DNA from 2 places in the Sphingomonas larreae genome. Region 1 is predicted to be linked to the other one. Evidence: riboswitches for the same ligand, from Rfam matches in the RefSeq annotation. Region 1 holds a riboswitch; the other holds the start of a gene.
What was found. A riboswitch is a leader RNA that binds a small molecule or an ion and turns the genes downstream of it on or off. The one in region 1 is predicted to bind cobalamin.

Region 1 (8,488 bases):
CGCGATCGAACGATTCCTCGAGATGTTGGCGGCACAGGCGGGGGCGGCGACGAACACGCTGGCGGCCTACCGCCGCGACCTCGCGCTCGCCTCGGCGGCGCTCGACGGTGGACTGGCGGCGGCGGACGAGGCCAAGCTGGCGCAGCTGGCGGACGGGTGGGGCGCGCTGGCGAGTGCGAGCGTGGCGCGCAAGGCGTCGGCATTGCGCCGCTTCTTCGCCTTTCTTGCGGAGGAGGGCGCGCGCGCGGACGATCCCTCGGCCGCGCTGCCGCGGCCCACCACGCGTCGCGCGCTGCCGCGTACGCTCAGCCACGCCGACATCGATCGGCTGTTCGCCGCCATCGCGGAGCGACTCGCTCGCGAGCCGGTCATCCCCACCGACCTGCGGCTCGCTGCGTTGATCGAATTGCTTTACGGCTCCGGGCTGCGCGCGACCGAGCTGGTGTCGCTGCCGCGCAACGCGGTCCATCCCGATCGCCCCTTCCTGATCCTGCGCGGAAAGGGGGGCAAGGAGCGGCTGGTGCCGATCTCCGACCGTGCCCGCGCCGCCGTGGCGGCTTGGCGCGCGCATGTCGCGACAGATCGCGCATTCCTGTTCCCTTCGGGCGGCACGCATATCTCGCGCGTACGGCTATTCCAGCTGGTGCGCGCGCTCGCCGCCGAGGCCGGGATCCCGCCCGACCGAATCAGTCCGCACGTGCTGCGGCACGCCTTTGCGACTCATCTGCTGGAGGGCGGTGCCGATCTGCGCGCGCTGCAGACGATGCTCGGTCACGCCGATATCGCCACCACCGAGATTTACACGCATGTCGACAGCCGTCGGTTGGTCGAGCTGGTCAACGAGCGCCACCCGCTCGTTGACGCGTTGCGTCACCGCGCCTAGCTGCGGCCGATGCCTAGTTTCCTCGACTTTGAGAAGCCCATCGCCGAGCTGCAGGCGCGCATCGACGAGCTGCGCGATACCGGTGCCGAGGGCGCGATCGACATTTCCGCCGAAATCGCTAGGCTCCAGGCGAAGTCGGACAAGCTGCTCAAGGACACGTTTGCCAAGCTGACGCCGTGGCAGAAGACGCAGGTCGCGCGCCATCCCGAGCGGCCGCACTTTCGCCACTATGTCGCCGGGCTGTTCGACGAGTTCGTGCCGCTTGCGGGCGACCGCGCGTTCGGCGACGACCAGGCGATCCTTGGCGGCTTCGCTACCTTCCGCGGGCGCCGCGTGATGGTGCTGGGGCACGAGAAGGGCGATGACACCGCCAGCCGGCTTCGGCACAATTTCGGCATGGGCAAGCCGGAGGGCTATCGCAAGGCGATCCGGCTGATGGAGCTGGCCGACCGCTTCGCTCTTCCGGTGGTGACGTTGGTCGATACCTCGGGCGCCTTTCCCGGCATCCAGGCAGAGGAGCGCGGGCAGGCCGAGGCGATCGCGCGCTCCACCGAGGCGTGCCTCGCGCTCGGCGTCCCACTGATCGCGTCGATCGTCGGCGAGGGTGGCTCCGGCGGCGCGATTGCCCTGGCCAGTGGCAACCGCGTGCTGATGTTCGAGCATGCGGTCTATTCGGTGATCTCGCCCGAAGGCTGCGCCTCGATCCTGTGGCGCACTGCCGATCGCGCGCCCGACGCCGCCGAGGCGATGAAGGTGACCGCCCAGGATCTGAAGACGCTGGGCGTGATCGACGCGATCGTGCCCGAGCCGCTCGGCGGCGCGCACCGCGACCCCGCCGGCGCGATCCGTGCGCTTGGCGACTCGATCGAGCATGCGCTCGGCGAACTGGTGCCGCTCGCCGCCGACGCGTTGCGGCAGGACCGGCGCGACAAGTTCCTGCAAATGGGCCGGCTGAGCTGAAGCCGCGCCCGCTCGCGCGCGAACCGAAGGTTTGCGGCGTCGCACCACCATCTTAACGCCGTTGCAGGATCGCGCCTGCCGCACAGGCGGCGAGACGCCTGTTGGCGGGGCGGTTGATGCCAGAATTGATTCAGGATGGCATACGGGGGTTCGGCACGTGAGACGTCGAACGATTCCCGCGAGCGAGCAGTACGGCGCCTGTGCCTTCACAAGAAAAAGGGCGGCGTGACCGAAGTCCCGCCGCCCCCTCGATACCAATGCGCGAGCGGATCAGCCCTGCATCTTGGTCTGAACGGTGGTGAAGGTGTTGTTCAGCTGACCGCCGATGTTCCTCATCGCGGTGATCGCGGCGACGGCGATGAGGGCGGCGATCAGGCCGTACTCGATCGCGGTGGCACCCTTGCTGTTCTTCAGGAAAGCGCGAATCTTCTGCATGTCGATCTCCGAGACAATTTGGCTTCAGTAACCCGGCCGAAGAGCCTTGGAGGCTCCGACGACTTGTTTTTAGTCTCGGCTCGGTTGATAAAGGCTTAAGCTACTCCGTTCGGTTTCCAGGACTTTAGGTCGCACTCTTCGCGATGCTTCTCAGCGACCGACGAGCAGGTTGGTCGACACGGTCGTAAATACCTCGCCCAGCGCGCCCGAGACCCGCCCGAGCGATCCCGCCATCGTCAGCGCGATGACGGCGAGGATCAGCGTATATTCCACAGCAGTCGCGCCGCGATCGTCGCGGCCCAGGCGGGCGAGGAACAAGCGTCGGGTGCGAGGACGTGCCATAGCCGCATCATAGCGCCACGGGAGTTAAGGAAGGGTCGATGACGATGTTGGTGGTCGCCGCGGCGCTGCTCGACCCGGCGGGACGTTGCCTGATGCAGCAGCGTCCCACGGGCAAGCGCCACGCCGGTCTGTGGGAGTTCCCCGGCGGCAAGGTCGAGCCCGGCGAGGCGCCGGCAGCGGCGCTGGTGCGCGAACTTGCGGAGGAACTCGCCATCTGCGTCCCGCCCGAGACACTCGTGCCCTTGTCGTTCGCGAGCGATGCCGCGGACGGCGCGCCGCCATTGGTGATGCTGCTCTACGTCGCGCGCACCTGGACGGGAGAGCCGCAACCGCTCGCCGCGGCGGCCTTGCGCTGGGACGTTCCCGACGCGCTTGCCGGGCTGCCGATGCCGCCGGTCGACGCGCCGCTGCTCGCGGTGCTGCGTGACTCGCTTGCCCGCGGCGGCGCAGTGGCTTAGGGGCGCCGGCGCGACAGGTTCCCCGCAAGGGGAAGCAAGAGGGAAGCCGGTAGCGTAACAGCGATCCGGCGCTGCCCCCGCAACTGTGACCGGCGAGCCTCCTCCCGCAAGTGCCACTGGACCACCGGTCCGGGAAGGTCGGAGCCGGGGCGCTGACCCGGGAGCCAGGAGACCTGCCTGTCGTGGTTGTCCTTCGTGCGGCCGGGGTGTGCCGCGCGTTCGAGGTCTTGTCCTCGCGTGACGACGAACGGACGGCGGCGCTGCGGCATCAGCCCATGCGCCGGCGCGTCCGCGACCATGGGGGAAGACGTGACCAAGACTTGTCGCCGCATCCTGGCGGCCCTGCCGCTGCTCTTCGCGAGCGCGACTGCGCAGGCGCAAAGCGCGCAATCGACCGAGGCGCTCGAGCAGGCGACCCGCGCCGACGAGGACGTGATCGTGACAGCGGATCGCGTCGCCGCGCCAGTGACGAGCGTCGCGCAGGCGGTGAGCGTGCTCGACACGCGCACGATCGAACAGCGGCAGACCGCGATCCTCTCCGATCTGCTGCGGCAGCTGCCCGGCGTGGCGGTCGCGCGCAGCGGCGGGGTGGGCGGTGTCACCTCGGTGTTCATCCGTGGCGCGGAGAGCGATCAGACCGCTGCGCTGATCGATGGGGTGAAGATCAACGACCCGTCCGCGCCCGGCGGCGGGTTCAACTTCGGCGAGTTGCTGGTCGGCAATATCGCCCGGGTCGAGGTGCTGCGCGGCGCCTCCTCGGTGCTGTGGGGCAGCCAGGCGATCGGCGGCGTGGTCAACATGATCACGCGCCAGCCGACCGACCGATTGAGCGTCAACGCGCGCGCCGAGGGTGGGGCGATGGGCACCGGCCAGGCCTTCGCCAACGTGTCGGGTCGTGCCGGCGCGCTCGCAGCCAGCGTCGGCGCGGGCTATTACACCACCGACGGCATCTCCTCATACGCGCCGGGCAGCGAGCGCGACGGCTTCCGGCACTATGGCGGGAACGCCAGCGTCACCGCGACGCTCACGCCGGCGGTCTCGATCGACCTGCGCGGCTTCTACGCCAATGGCCGCACCGAGTTCGACGGTTTTCCACCGCCGAACTACAGCTTCGCGGATACGACCGAGTATAGCGACGCGGAACAATGGGTAGGGTACGGCGGCGTCAATGTCGCGCTGTTCGACGGCGCGCTGCGCAACCGGTTCGGATACGCGCGGACCGACATCGCGCGCACCAGCTATGACCGCGCGGCGACGCCGAGCGAGACCTATCGCTCGCAGGGACAGAATTACCGAGTCGATTATCAGGGCGTCGCCGAGCTGGGCATGATCGCGCGGACCACCTTCGGTGCGGAGCGCGAGGTGTCACGCCTGTTCACGCGCGGCTATGGCGACACGGCGCGGGGGCGCGCGCGGCTGTTCAGTCTTTATGGCCAGCTCGCGCTCACGCCCCTCCACGGTGTCACCGCGACCGCGGGCGTCCGGCACGACGATCATGACCGCTTCGGTGGCGCCACCGTCGGTGCGGCGAGCCTCGCCTGGTCGCCGAATCAGGGCAGAACGCTGCTGCGCGGCAGCTGGTCGCAGGGGTTCAAGGCACCGACCTTGTACCAGCTCGGCGGCGACAGCGGCAATCCGGCGCTGCGGCCGGAGCGCTCGAACGGGTGGGACGCCGGCGTGACGCAGCGCGCGCTGGATGGGGCGGTGGAAGCCAGCGCGACCTGGTTCCGCCGCGTTTCGCGCGATCTCATCAGCACCCGCGCCTGCGACCCCGCGACCGACGGCGACCTCTGCTCGCGCCTCGTATACGGCTTCGTCTACGACAATGTCGCGCGCACCCGTGCGCAAGGAGTGGAATTCGCACTGACGCTGCGCCCGGTGGAGGCGTTTACCGTCGCCACCGCTTACACCATGCTCGACGCGGAGGATCGTTCCGCGGGCGTGAACCGTGGCGGGCCGCTGCTGCGCCGACCGCGGCACAGCGTCGCGGTCAACGCCGACTATCGCTGGCCCTTCGGGCTCTCGATCGGGACGACGCTGACCCTGACGGGCGACGCGTTCGACGTCGGCTATGTTCGCACCGACGGCTATGTGCTCGCCGACCTGCGCGCGGCGTTCCCGCTGACCGATCACGTCGAACTCTATGCGCGGCTCGAGAATGCGTTCGATCAGCGCTATGTCGTGGCAGTGGACTATGGCAACCCGGGGCGCGCCGCTTATGGCGGGGTGCGGCTGCGCTACTGACGTGAACCGCGGCGCGCTCCTCCTCGGCCTCGCGGCGCCGGCGCTGCTCTCCGCGACGGCCCCGCGTCGGCCGCGCATCGTCTCGATCAATCCCTGTCTGGACGCGGTGCTGGTGCGCGTCGCGGACGCGGCGCAGATCGCCTCGATCAGCGTCTATTCGCACGACGCGCGGGCGAGCTCGATCCCGCTTGCGCTGGCACGCCGCTTCGCCGCCAACAGCGGCACCGCGGAGGAGGTCGTTGGGCTGCGCCCCGACCTGGTGGTCGCGGGCGGGCACGTCGCGCCCGCGACGGTGTCCGCCTTGGCACGGTTGCACGTGCCGCTGGCGCAGTTCGCGGTGCCCGCCACGGTGGCGGAGAGTGCGGCGCAGGTGCGCGAGCTGGCGGCGCGCGCCGGGCATGCGCAGCGCGGGGCCGCGCTCGCGGCCCGCATCGAGGCGGCGGCTCGGCCGACGGGGGCCGCGCGTGTGCCCGCGCTGATCGTCGGCGCGGGCGGATTGGTGCCGGGGGCGGGCACCTTGCCGGACGACCTGCTCGGCCGCGCGGGCTTTCGCAACGCCAGCGCGGATTACGGCCTTGCGCGCTGGGACGTGCTGCCGCTCGAATATCTCGTCGCCGCGCCGCCCCGCGTGCTGTTCTCGGTTGCCGCGGCACAGGGCGGCGGTGAGCGTGCCGAGCAGCACCCCGCGCTGCGGCGGCTCGCGCCGCGGCTGCGCGTGGTGCCGTTTCCGGCGCGACTGCTGAATTGTGGCGGGCCGACGATCATCGAGGCGATGACGCTCCTGCGGGCGACTCGCGCCGGATTGGAGGAGAAGCGGTGACGCGCGCTCATGCCTGGTTGCTGCTGGCGCTCCTGCTCGCCGCGGCAGGATCGCTCGCCGCGGGCAAGGTGTGGCTGCCGCTCGACGCCTGGACCGCCGCGGACCCGCGCTCGATCATCATCGTCGAGCTGCGGCTGCCGCGCACCGTGCTCGCGCTTGCCGTCGGAGCGGCGCTCGGCATCTCAGGGGCCGCGATGCAAGGGTATTTGCGCAATCCCCTCGCCGATCCCGGCCTCTTCGGCGTGTCCTCCGGTGCCGCACTGGGCGCGGTCTGCGCTTTGTTCTTCGGTTATGCGGCACAGACCTGGCTGCTGCCGCTGTTCGCGCTCGCAGGTGCGGCGACGACGATGGCGCTGCTGGCGCTGATCGCCGGACGGTCGGGCAGCCTGGTGGTGTTCACGCTGGCGGGCATGGTGCTGACCAGCCTCGCCGGTTCGCTCACCGCTCTGGCGATCAGTCTCGCGCCGACGCCCTTCGCGGCGTCCGCGATCGTGACCTGGCTGATGGGCGCGCTGACCGACCGCAGCTGGAACGACGTTGCGCTCGCGCTGCCGCTCGTCGCGCTGGGAGCGGTGGTGCTGGCGCGCACCGGCCCTGCACTCGACGCGCTTACGCTCGGCGAACCGGCGGCGCGCTCGCTCGGGGTGGAGCCGCGGCGGCTGCAACGCATGATCGTGCTCGGGGTCGCGCTTACGGTGGGCGCGACGGTGGCGACCGCGGGAGTGATCGGCTTCGTTGGGCTGATGGTACCGCATCTTGTCCGCCCGCTGGCGCGGCATCGCCCCGGCGCGACGCTGCTGCCGAGCGCGATGGCGGGTGCGCTGCTGGTGACCGTCGCCGACACGCTGGTGCGATTGGTGCCGAGCGCGAGCGAGCTCCGCCTCGGTATCGCCATGTCCCTGCTGGGGGCGCCGTTCTTCCTCTATCTGCTGCTGCGTATGCGCCGGCGGTTGGCATGAGCGGGCTGGCGACGCGCGACCTCACGCTGACGCTGGGCGGCCGGCGCGTGCTCGACTCGATCACGCTCGCGCTGGCGCCCGGACAGGTGACCGCGCTGCTCGGTCCGAACGGCGCGGGCAAGAGCAGCCTCCTGGCCTGCCTCGCCGCGCTGCGCCGTCCGGATGGGGGCGTGGCGACGCTCGACGGCACGGACGTGCACGCGCTGGCACCGCGCGCGCGCGCGCGCCGCATCGGCTTCCTGCCGCAACAGGCCGACGTTCACTGGGACGTCGATGTGCGAACGCTGGTGGCGCTCGGCCGGCTGCCGTGGCGCGGCGCTGGCGGGGAAAAAGCGGCGGACCGTGCGGCGGTGACGCGTGCGCTGGAGGCGACCGCCACCGCATCGCTGGCCGCCCGCCCGGTCGAGCAGCTTTCCGGTGGCGAGCGCGCGCGCGTGCTGCTGGCGCGGGTGCTGGCGGGGGAGCCCGAGTGGCTGCTGGCGGACGAGCCGCTCGCCAGCCTCGACCCGGCGCATCAGCTCGACGTCGGGGCGCGGCTGCGCGCGGTGGCGTCGGCGGGCGCGGGGGTGGTGCTGGTGGTGCACGACCTTAACCTGGCGATGCGGCTTGCCGACCGGGTCGTGCTGCTGCGCGACGGTCAGGTGCTTGCTGCGGGAGCAACGGCGGCAGTGATGAACCCGGAAACTATCGCGGCCACCTATGGCGTAAAGGTGGAGATGGGGGTGACCGCCGGCGGCGCGGAATTTATCGTCCCGGACCTGCGGAGGTAATCATAGCGTAGGGTCCTGCGCTGCAAGCTCGCTCGATCAGCCGCTTGCCGTGACCGCCGAAGGAGGCGGTCAGCAACGGCGGCGCGCCGTCGCTGCCGGCTATCCCGCTGCTAGCGCGGCATCGGCGTGAGCGACGGCGGCAGGTCGCTTGGCGCGCTGCCCCAGGCCTTGTTGGGCGTCGGCCCCATGACCAGCTCGAACCGCGCGCCCTCCTTCACGTCGTCGTGGCGGAACCACGCCTTGGTCCAGGGCCGCCCGTTGAGCGTCGCCGATTGGATGTACGGGTTCGCGGCGCCGTTGTTCTTCGCCACGATCTCCAGAAATTTGCCGTTGCCGAGCGTCACCGCGGCGCGATCGAACACCGGGCTCGCCAGCATATAGACGTCGCTTGACGGATCGACCGGGTAGAAGCCCAGCGCCGTCAGCGCGTACCACGACGAGGTCGCGCCCTGGTCGTCCATGCCGGGATAGCCGAAGCCCGAGGCGTCGCTGCCGTAGAGCGTGTCGAGGATGCGGCGGGTCAGCGCCTGCGTCTTCCACGGCTGCCCGCCCCAGGCGTAGAGGAAGGGCGCGTGCTGGTCGGGCTGGTTGCCCTGGACATACTGGCCGACCATCCC
Region 2 (8,488 bases), on a different contig from region 1:
TTCTGCGTCGGATCCTTGATGTCGCACGTCTTGCAGTGGACGCAATTCTGCGCGTTGATCACGAACTTGGGGTCGCCCCCCTCCCCATCGGCTCCCCCGCCGACGATCTCGTAGACGCCGGCCGGACAGTAACGCTGCGCCGGCTCATCGTACATCGGCAGGTCGTACGCGACCGGGATCGACGGGTCCTTGAGCGTGAGATGAACCGGCTGGTCCTCCTCGTGATTGGTGTTCGACAGGAACACCGAGGACAGCCGATCGAAGGTGAGCACGCCGTCTGGCTTGGGATAGTCGATCCTTGCGACCAGGTCCTTGCGCCACAGCGTCTCGTGATCGGGGTGGTGGTGCAGCGTGAACGGCAGGCGCAGCCCGAAATATTCGAGCCACATCGTCACTCCGGCCAGCCCGGAGCCGATCAGGTCGCCGAAGCGCTTCACCAGCGGCACCACGTTGCGAACGATCGACAGCTCACGCTTCACCCAGCTGCGCTCGAACGCCTCGGGGTAAGCGGCGAGCTCGTCGCCCGCGCGCTGCGACACGATGGCCTCCACCGCCGCCTCGGCAGCGAGCATGCCGGTCTTCATTGCGGTATGCGTGCCCTTGATCCGCGGGACGTTGAGGAAGCCGGCGCTGTCGCCGATCAGCGCGCCGCCGGGGAAGACCAGCTTGGGAATGGACTGGAGCCCGCCGTCGTTGATCGCGCGCGCGCCATAGCTGACACGCTTGCCGCCCTTGAGCAGCGCCGCCACCGCCGGGTGGGTCTTCCAGCGCTGCATTTCCTGGAACGGCGAGAGATAGGGGTTGCTGTAGTTGAGCCAGGTGACGAAGCCGATACTCACCTGCCCGTTCGCCTGGTGATAGATCCACCCGCCGCCGTTCGAGCCGGTCTCGCTGAGCGGCCATCCTTGAGTGTGGACGACCTTGCCCGGAATATGCAGCGCCGGATCGATGTCCCACAATTCCTTGACGCCCAGCCCGTAGACCTGCGGGTCGCAATCGCGCCGCAGATCGAAGATGCGCATCAGCTCCTTCGACAGGTGTCCGCGACAACCCTCTGAGAAGAAAGTGTATTTTGCATGCAGCTCGAGCCCGGGCTGATAATCGGGCTTGTGCGTGCCATCGCGCGCCACCCCCATGTCGCCGGTCGCGACACCCTTCACGCTGCCGTCGTCATGGAACAGGATCTCGGCCGCGGCGAAACCCGGGAAGATCTCGACGCCGAGCGCCTCCGCCTGCCCGGCGAGCCAGCGGCACAGATTGCCGAGCGAGCCGGTGTACGTCCCCTTGTTGTGGAGGAACGGCGGGGTCCACAGGTGCGGCAGCGTGAACTTGCGCTCGCGGGTCAGCACCCAGTGGAGATTCTCGGTGACGGGCACCTCGGCGAGCGGGCAATCCTGCTCGCGCCAGTCGGGCAGCAGCTCGTCGAGCGACTGCGGATCGATCACCGCGCCCGAGAGGATGTGCGCGCCTACTTCGGAACCCTTTTCGAGCACGCAGACCGACACGTCGGCACCCGTCTCGGCCGCGACCTGCTTGAGCCGGATCGCCGCCGCCAGCCCGGCCGGTCCCGCGCCGACGATCACCACGTCATAGGGCATGGACTCGCGATCGCTCACTTCATCATCTCCTCGGCAGCGTGCTGTGCCGCCTCGTCATGGGCGCTCGTCGTATCGTCGCAACGGCTGATCGGGGCGGCGGTGCCAGAAAGTTGACGCTCACGTCAACCGCGATCCTATGATGCGCAGATGGGGGCCGATCAGAATCACGACTGGGCAAAGCTCGTGGCGAGCGCGCTCGACTGGTGGCGCGACGCCGGCGTCGACGCCATCGTGGCGGAGGCGCCATTCGACTGGCTGGCCCCGATCGACAGCGCGCCCTTAGCAGCCTTCGCACTCGCCGCTCCGGCTGAGCCGGTGGCCGCGGCGCCGGCGGCGCTGCCCGACACGCGGGAGGCGTTCGCGGCGTGGCGGTTCGGCGACGACGCGCCCGAGGCGCGCTGGGGTGGCGCCGCGATCGCCGCGAGCGGGCCGCAGGACGCCGAGCTGATGGTGTTCGTCGACTGCCCTGAGCGCGACGACCGCGAGACGCTGCTGGAGGGCGAGACCGGGCGATTGTTCGAGCGGATGCTCGCCGCGATCGGCTGCTCGCGCGCGGACACCGCGCTCGCCTCGGTCTGCACGCGCCGCCCCACCACCGGGCGCGTGCCCCGCGACATTGCCGACCGGCTCGGCGAGATCGCGCGCCACCATGTCGCGCTGGCTGCGCCGCGGCGGCTGCTGGCGATGGGCGATGCGGCGAGCCGTGCACTGCTGGCGATGAGTGTCGCCGACGCACGTGGGCGTACGCACATCATTAACCATACAAACGGCACATTCACGCACGTCGTGGCGACGCACCATCCGCGCTTCCTGCTGGATCGTCCCGCCGCCAAAGCCGAGACCTGGAAGGACCTGCTCATGCTCACCGGGGAGATCACGTCGTGAGCCCGCGCCGTGCGGCGTGGCGCGTCGCTGCCGCGCTCGGGCTGACGATCGCGCTGGGCACCGTCGCCGAGCCGGTGCTCGCGGCTCCCGCCGCGACGTCATCCGCTGCCATTCCGTCGCAGCTCACCGCCGCGCAGCGCTCGGCCTATCGCGCGGTTTTCGCGGCGATCCGGGAGCAGCGCTGGAGCGACGCGCAGATCACGCTCGACACGATGGCGAGCGGTCCGCTTCACGCTTATGCACGCGCCGAGCTGGTGCTTGCCAAGGGCTCGCCGAGGGTCAGCGATGACGCGCTGGCGCGACTGATCGCGGAGGCGCCCGAACTGCCGCAGGCCGAGGCGCTGATGCGGCTGGCGAACGAGCGTGGGCTCACCGGGCTGCCGCTCCTGCCCGTCACCCAGCGGCTGGTCTGGCAGGACGGCGCGCCGGCGCGGGTTCGCGCGCGCGCCACGCGCAGCGATCAGGTCGCTGCGGATCTGGCGGTGCGGATGCAGCCCTTCGTCAAGGCCGATATGGGCGCCGAGGCGCAGGCGCTGCTGGAGGCGACTGACGGCCTCTCGCCGGAGGCCGACACCGAATGGCAGGCGCGCATCGCCTGGATCTACTTCCTTCAGGGGCTCGACCCGCAGGCCCGCACGATGGCAGCCCGCGCGGCGAGCGGCACCGGCGAATGGGCGCTTCACGGCCGCTGGACCGAGGCGCTGGCGGCATGGCGCCAGCATGATTGCGCCGCGACCCAGGTCGATTTCGAGAATGTCGCCGCGCGTGCGACCGACACCGACCTGCGCGCCACCGCGCTCTATTGGGCGGCCCGCTCCGACATGGCGTGCGGCCGCCCCGACCGGGTCGAGACGCGGCTCACCGCCGCCGCGCAATATCGCGAGACCTTCTATGGCCTGCTCGCGCGCCAGGCGCTCGGCCTGCCGGTGGAGCGGCTGCGCCCGCAGCAGGTGAGCCAGGAATGGACGCAGCTCGAGCGCCGCCCCAACGTTCGGGTCGCCGCCGCGCTGGCCGAGCTCGACGAGAACGATCGCGCGGACGCGGTCATCCGTCAGCAGGCGCGGATCGGCGATCCGTCCGAGTTCGGCAGCCTGGTGCGGATCAGCGAGACGCTCGACCTTGCCGGCACGACGGTCTGGCTCGCACACAACATGCCGCAGGGCGTCGTCGCCACCGCGGACACGCGTTACCCGATGCCGAGCTGGACCCCCGACACCGGCTGGCGCATCGACAAGGCGCTGGTCTACGCGCACACGCTCCAGGAATCGGGTTTCCGCAACAAGGTCCGCAGCCCCGCCGGCGCATTCGGGCTCATGCAGATCATGCCGGCCGCGGCGACCGACTATATGCGCGAGCGCGGCGTCTCGATCGATCAGGACGCGCTCGCACGACCGTCGACCAACATCGACATCGGCCAGCGGCATATCGAGAAGCTGCGCGACATGGGGCTGACCGGCGGGCTGCTCCCCAAGGTCATCGCGGCCTATAATGCCGGGCCCAAGCCGGTGGGCGAATGGAACGCGATCGTCCACGACGGCGGCGATCCGCTGCTCTATATCGAGAGCATCCCTTATTGGGAGACGCGCGGCTATGTCGTGACGGTGCTGCGCAACTATTGGATGTATGAGTCGCTCGGCGGCAAGGCCAAGAGCCCCAGCCGCGTCGCGCTCGCGCAGGGCATGTGGCCGCGCTTCCCCGGGCTGCCCGGCGAGAGTGCGGTGCGGATGGCGGGGCAGTCACCCGTCACCGCGATCGCGATCAACGGCACCGTGGCGGCGCAGTCGACCACCCACGTCGAGCGATGAGCCTCGATCTCACGCGCGCCTTCCTGCCGGTCCGCATTGCGGTGCTGACCGTCTCGGACACGCGCGGGCTGGCTGAGGATCGCTCGGGCGACGCGCTGGTCGCGCGGCTGACCGAGGCGGGGCACGTGCTGGCCGAGCGGGCGATCCTGCGCGACGACGCCGACGCGGTCGTCGCATTGCTCCATCGCTGGATCGACGATGCCGCGGTCGACTGCGTGATCACGACCGGTGGCACCGGGGTGACGGGGCGCGACGTCACGCCCGAGGCGGTCGAGCGGGTCGCGGAGAAGATGATCCCGGGCTTCGGCGAACTGTTCCGGTGGTTGAGCTATCAGACGATCGGCACGTCGACGGTGCAGAGCCGCGCCTGTGCCTGCGTCGCGCGCGGTACCTATGTTTTCGCGCTTCCCGGCTCGACCGGCGCGGTGAAGGACGCGTGGGACGGCATCCTTTCGAGCCAGCTCGACAGTCGTCATCGCCCCTGCAATTTCGTCGAGCTGATGCCGCGACTGCTGGAGCGCTAGGGGCTCCGATCGCGCGAGCCCGAGCGCGCAGCGGTTTGCGACTGTTCTTGCTTTGTTCCAGCGCGGAAGCTAGCGTCGGACCATGGTGGGCAGAACGATTCGCGCCTCGCGCGGCGCCACGCACAACGCGACGAGCGCGCGCTTCAACCTGCCCATGGCGGAAGCGGACGGCGACTGGCTCGACACGCGTGAGACAATCGACGGTTCCCCCGCCCCGCTGCGCACCACGGTAACGTTAGAGCGCGCCCGCACGATCATCACGCGCAACCAGTCGCCCGACGTACCGTTCGACCGCTCGATCAACCCGTATCGCGGCTGCGAACACGGCTGCATCTACTGCTTCGCCCGGCCGAGCCACGCCTTCCACGATCTCTCCCCCGGGCTCGACTTCGAAACCAAGCTGTTCGCCAAGCCGGACGCCGCCGCACTGCTGCGCAACGAGCTCAGCAGGCGCGATTATCGGTGCGCGCCGATCGCAATCGGGACCAACACCGATCCCTATCAGCCGATCGAGCGCGAGTGGCGCGTCACCCGCGAGGTGATCGAGGTGCTCGCCGCGTGCGACCATCCCCTGGTGATCACCACCAAGTCCGACCGGGTCGTGCGCGATCTCGACCTGCTCGCGCCGATGGCGGCGAAGCGACTGGTGGCGGTGGCGATCTCGGTGACCTCGCTCGACCCGCGCGTGGCGATGACGGTGGAGCCGCGGGCGCCGACCGCGGCGCGCCGGCTCGCCGCGGTGGCGCGGCTCACGGCGGCGGGCGTGCCGACCTATGTCAACATGGCGCCGGTGATCCCCGCGATCACCGACGGCGAGGTGGAAGCGGTAGTCGCCGCCGCGGCCGCGGCGGGCGCGCTCGGCATATCCTATATCCCGGTGCGACTGCCGTGGGAGGTCGCGCCGCTGTTCCGCGCCTGGCTCGACGAACATTATCCCGAGCGTTCCGCCAAGGTGATGGCGATCGTGCAAAGTCTGCGTGGCGGCAAGGACAATGACCCGCGCTTCGGCGCGCGGATGCGCGGCGAGGGCCCCTGGGCCGAGCTGCTGCGCACGCGCTTCCGCATCGCCCGCGCGCGTCACGGCTTCGCGGACACCCGCCGCACGCTCGACCTGCGTTGCGACCTGTTCCGCGCCCCGGCCGGCGCGCAAGGAGAGTTGTTCTGAGCGCGGGCGCTCGGCGAGGAAGGCGCGTTGAACTCTGCCGCGCCCTGCCGGTTGTGACAGGGACCTCACGGAGACTCCTCATGCTCGCCTCGCTGCTGATCGCCGCCGTCTCGGGCATGCGCGCGATGACCCCGCTCGCCACCGTCGCCAACGCCGCCCGCGCGGGCGAACTGCCGCATGACAACGGCGCGCCCGACTTGCTCGCGCGCCCGCTCGTGTCCGCCGGCACGCTCGCGCTCGCCGCGGGTGAAATGGCGGGCGACAAGATGAAGACCGCGCCCGACCGGATCATCCTGCCCGGCATGGTGGCGCGGATCGCCACCGGCGCGTTCGCCGCCGTCAGTCTCGCGCCCCAACACCAGCGCACCCTTGCGGCACTGCTCGGCGCAGGCGTCGCGGCGGGCGCGTCGTACCTCACCTTCGAGGCACGCAAGGCCGCGATGACTCGCTACGGCCAGACCGCCACCGGCGCGGTGGAGGACGCGGTCGCGCTCGGCACCGCAGCGCTCGCGGTGCGCGTCGCGCGGTAACGCGCCAGCGGCTTGGCAGCCGCGAGTCGATCGGCTAGGCGAGGTGCGGGGCCGGTGTCCGGCCCCACGATCGCGCCGGTGCCCCGACGAGGGGCTCAAATGGGAATGCGGTGCGGGGATCACTCCCCTACTCCGCGGCTGTCCCTGCAACTGTGAGCGGCGAGCGAGCGGCACATGCCTCCCGTTAGCCGGGAGGCGGTCACTGGAGCACGGGGTTCGGCCCCGTCCCGGGAAGGCCGTGCCGGGAGCGACGACCCGCGAGCCAGGATACCTGCCGGCGCAGGGTCGCTCTTGCCTTTGGTCCAGGGGATGGCCGGGCACGGTGTTCCGTCTGAGCGACGAAGCCATGCGGCCGGGGCCGCAGCGGCGCGTGGCATGGGCGACGGCGGGCGCCCGTCCGTGGTGCGCGCCGGCCGACCTTCGGCCCCGGTTCAGGACCGTCGCGGCGCCCCGAAGGAACATCATTGCGCGACCTCACCAAGGTTCCCGTCACCGTGGTCACCGGCTTCCTCGGCGCGGGCAAGACCACGCTGATCAGCCACCTGATCCGCCATGCCGCCGGCAGGCGGCTCGCCATCGTGGTCAACGAGTTCGGCACGCTCGGCGTCGACGGCGCGATCCTGGAACAATGCGCCATTCCCGACTGCCCGGCGGAGAATATCGTCGAGCTGGCGAACGGCTGCATCTGCTGCACTGTGGCAGACGACTTCATCCCCACGATCGAGCGGCTGCTCGCACTCGAGCCCCGACCCGATCACATCCTGATCGAGACCTCGGGCTTGGCGCTTCCCAAGCCGCTGCTGAGGGCGTTCGACTGGCCCGCGATCCGCTCGCGCGTCACTGTGGACGGCGTGATCGCGCTCGCCGACGCCGAGGCGGTCGCGGCAGGCCGGTTCGCGCCCGATCCCACGGCGGTCGCGGCGCAGCGCGCGGCAGACGCGGAGGTCGATCATGATACGCCGCTCGCCGAGGTGTTCGAGGACCAACTCGCCTGCGCGGACGTGGTGCTGCTCACCAAGGCGGACCTCGCCGGCGCGGCGGCGGTCGAGGCCGCGCGCGCGATCGTACTTGCCGAGGCGCCGCGCCCGGTGCCGGTAATGGCGCTGGTCGACGGCGCGATCGATCCCGGGGTGATCCTCGGGCTTGAGGCAGCGGCGGAGGACAATCTCGCCGCGCGCCCCTCGCACCACGACGGCGAGGACGACCATGAGCACGATGATTTCGACAGCCTCGTCCACGAACTCGGCGAGATCGATGATCCCGCTGCTCTGTCCGCCAAGGTAGCGCAGCTCGCGCGCGATCACGACGTGCTGCGCGTCAAGGGCTATGCGGCGGTGCGCGGCAAGCCGATGCGGCTGCTGGTGCAGGCGGTCGGCGCGCGCGTCCGCACCAGCTACGACCGTGCCTGGCGCGCCGACGAGCCGCGCCGCACCCGGCTGGTGGTGATCGCGGAACGCGGCCGCGCCGATGCCGCGTCGGTCGAGGCAGCGCTCGCGGACTGAGCGCGCGATGCACGTCCTCTTCCGCGAGACGCACGGGCTTGATGCGGCAGCGGCGCCGCGCGACCTCGCGCAGTCGCCGGCCGACCTGATCGTCCTGTCCTTCTCGGACAGCGACCTGCAGGCGTTCGCCGCGGGCTGGCACGCGGCGGCGGCGGCAGGCGCCCGGCTGCCGTCGTTGCGGCTCGCCAACCTTGCCGAGCTGACCCACCCGCTCTCGGTCGACACCTATGTCGAGGCGACGCTGCGCCACGCGCGCGCGATCCTGGTGCGGCTGATCGGCGGGCGCTCCTACTGGAGCTACGGCGTACAGCAGCTCACCCGAGTGGCGCAGGAGCATGGCATCGCGCTGGCGGTGCTCCCCGCGGACGGACGCGGCGACGCGGCGCTTGATGCGGCCTCGACGCTGCCGGCCGCGCTGTTGCGGGCGCTGACGCGGCGATGCGACGCCGGTGGCGCCGAGGCGGCGCGCGGTACGCTGG

Region 2: linked by a shared signal. The riboswitch ahead of cobW (cobalamin biosynthesis protein CobW) and the one ahead of ACMGDM_RS00150 (TonB-dependent receptor plug domain-containing protein) in region 1 are both predicted to bind cobalamin.

What each region holds. Positions count from the first base shown of each region.
Region 1 is NZ_JBLFFI010000001.1:32,177-40,664, reverse strand. Features, by position in the region: gene ACMGDM_RS00175 (tyrosine recombinase) at 1-883, shown strand, start outside; gene ACMGDM_RS00170 (acetyl-CoA carboxylase carboxyltransferase subunit alpha) at 893-1,843, shown strand; gene ACMGDM_RS00165 (Flp family type IVb pilin) at 2,114-2,278, opposite strand; gene ACMGDM_RS00160 (Flp family type IVb pilin) at 2,429-2,620, opposite strand; gene ACMGDM_RS00155 ((deoxy)nucleoside triphosphate pyrophosphohydrolase) at 2,665-3,078, shown strand; cobalamin riboswitch at 3,077-3,273, shown strand; gene ACMGDM_RS00150 (TonB-dependent receptor plug domain-containing protein) at 3,388-5,322, shown strand; gene ACMGDM_RS00145 (ABC transporter substrate-binding protein) at 5,324-6,142, shown strand; gene ACMGDM_RS00140 (FecCD family ABC transporter permease) at 6,139-7,101, shown strand; gene ACMGDM_RS00135 (ABC transporter ATP-binding protein) at 7,098-7,871, shown strand; gene ACMGDM_RS00130 (GH92 family glycosyl hydrolase) at 7,982-8,488, opposite strand, start outside.
Region 2 is NZ_JBLFFI010000003.1:245,010-253,497, reverse strand. Features, by position in the region: gene ACMGDM_RS12735 (electron transfer flavoprotein-ubiquinone oxidoreductase) at 1-1,616, opposite strand, end outside; gene ACMGDM_RS12730 (uracil-DNA glycosylase family protein) at 1,746-2,483, shown strand; gene ACMGDM_RS12725 (transglycosylase SLT domain-containing protein) at 2,480-4,288, shown strand; gene moaB (molybdenum cofactor biosynthesis protein B) at 4,285-4,812, shown strand; gene ACMGDM_RS12715 (PA0069 family radical SAM protein) at 4,895-5,977, shown strand; gene ACMGDM_RS12710 (DUF4126 family protein) at 6,058-6,507, shown strand; cobalamin riboswitch at 6,572-6,800, shown strand; gene cobW (cobalamin biosynthesis protein CobW) at 6,972-8,009, shown strand; gene cobN (cobaltochelatase subunit CobN) at 8,017-8,488, shown strand, end outside.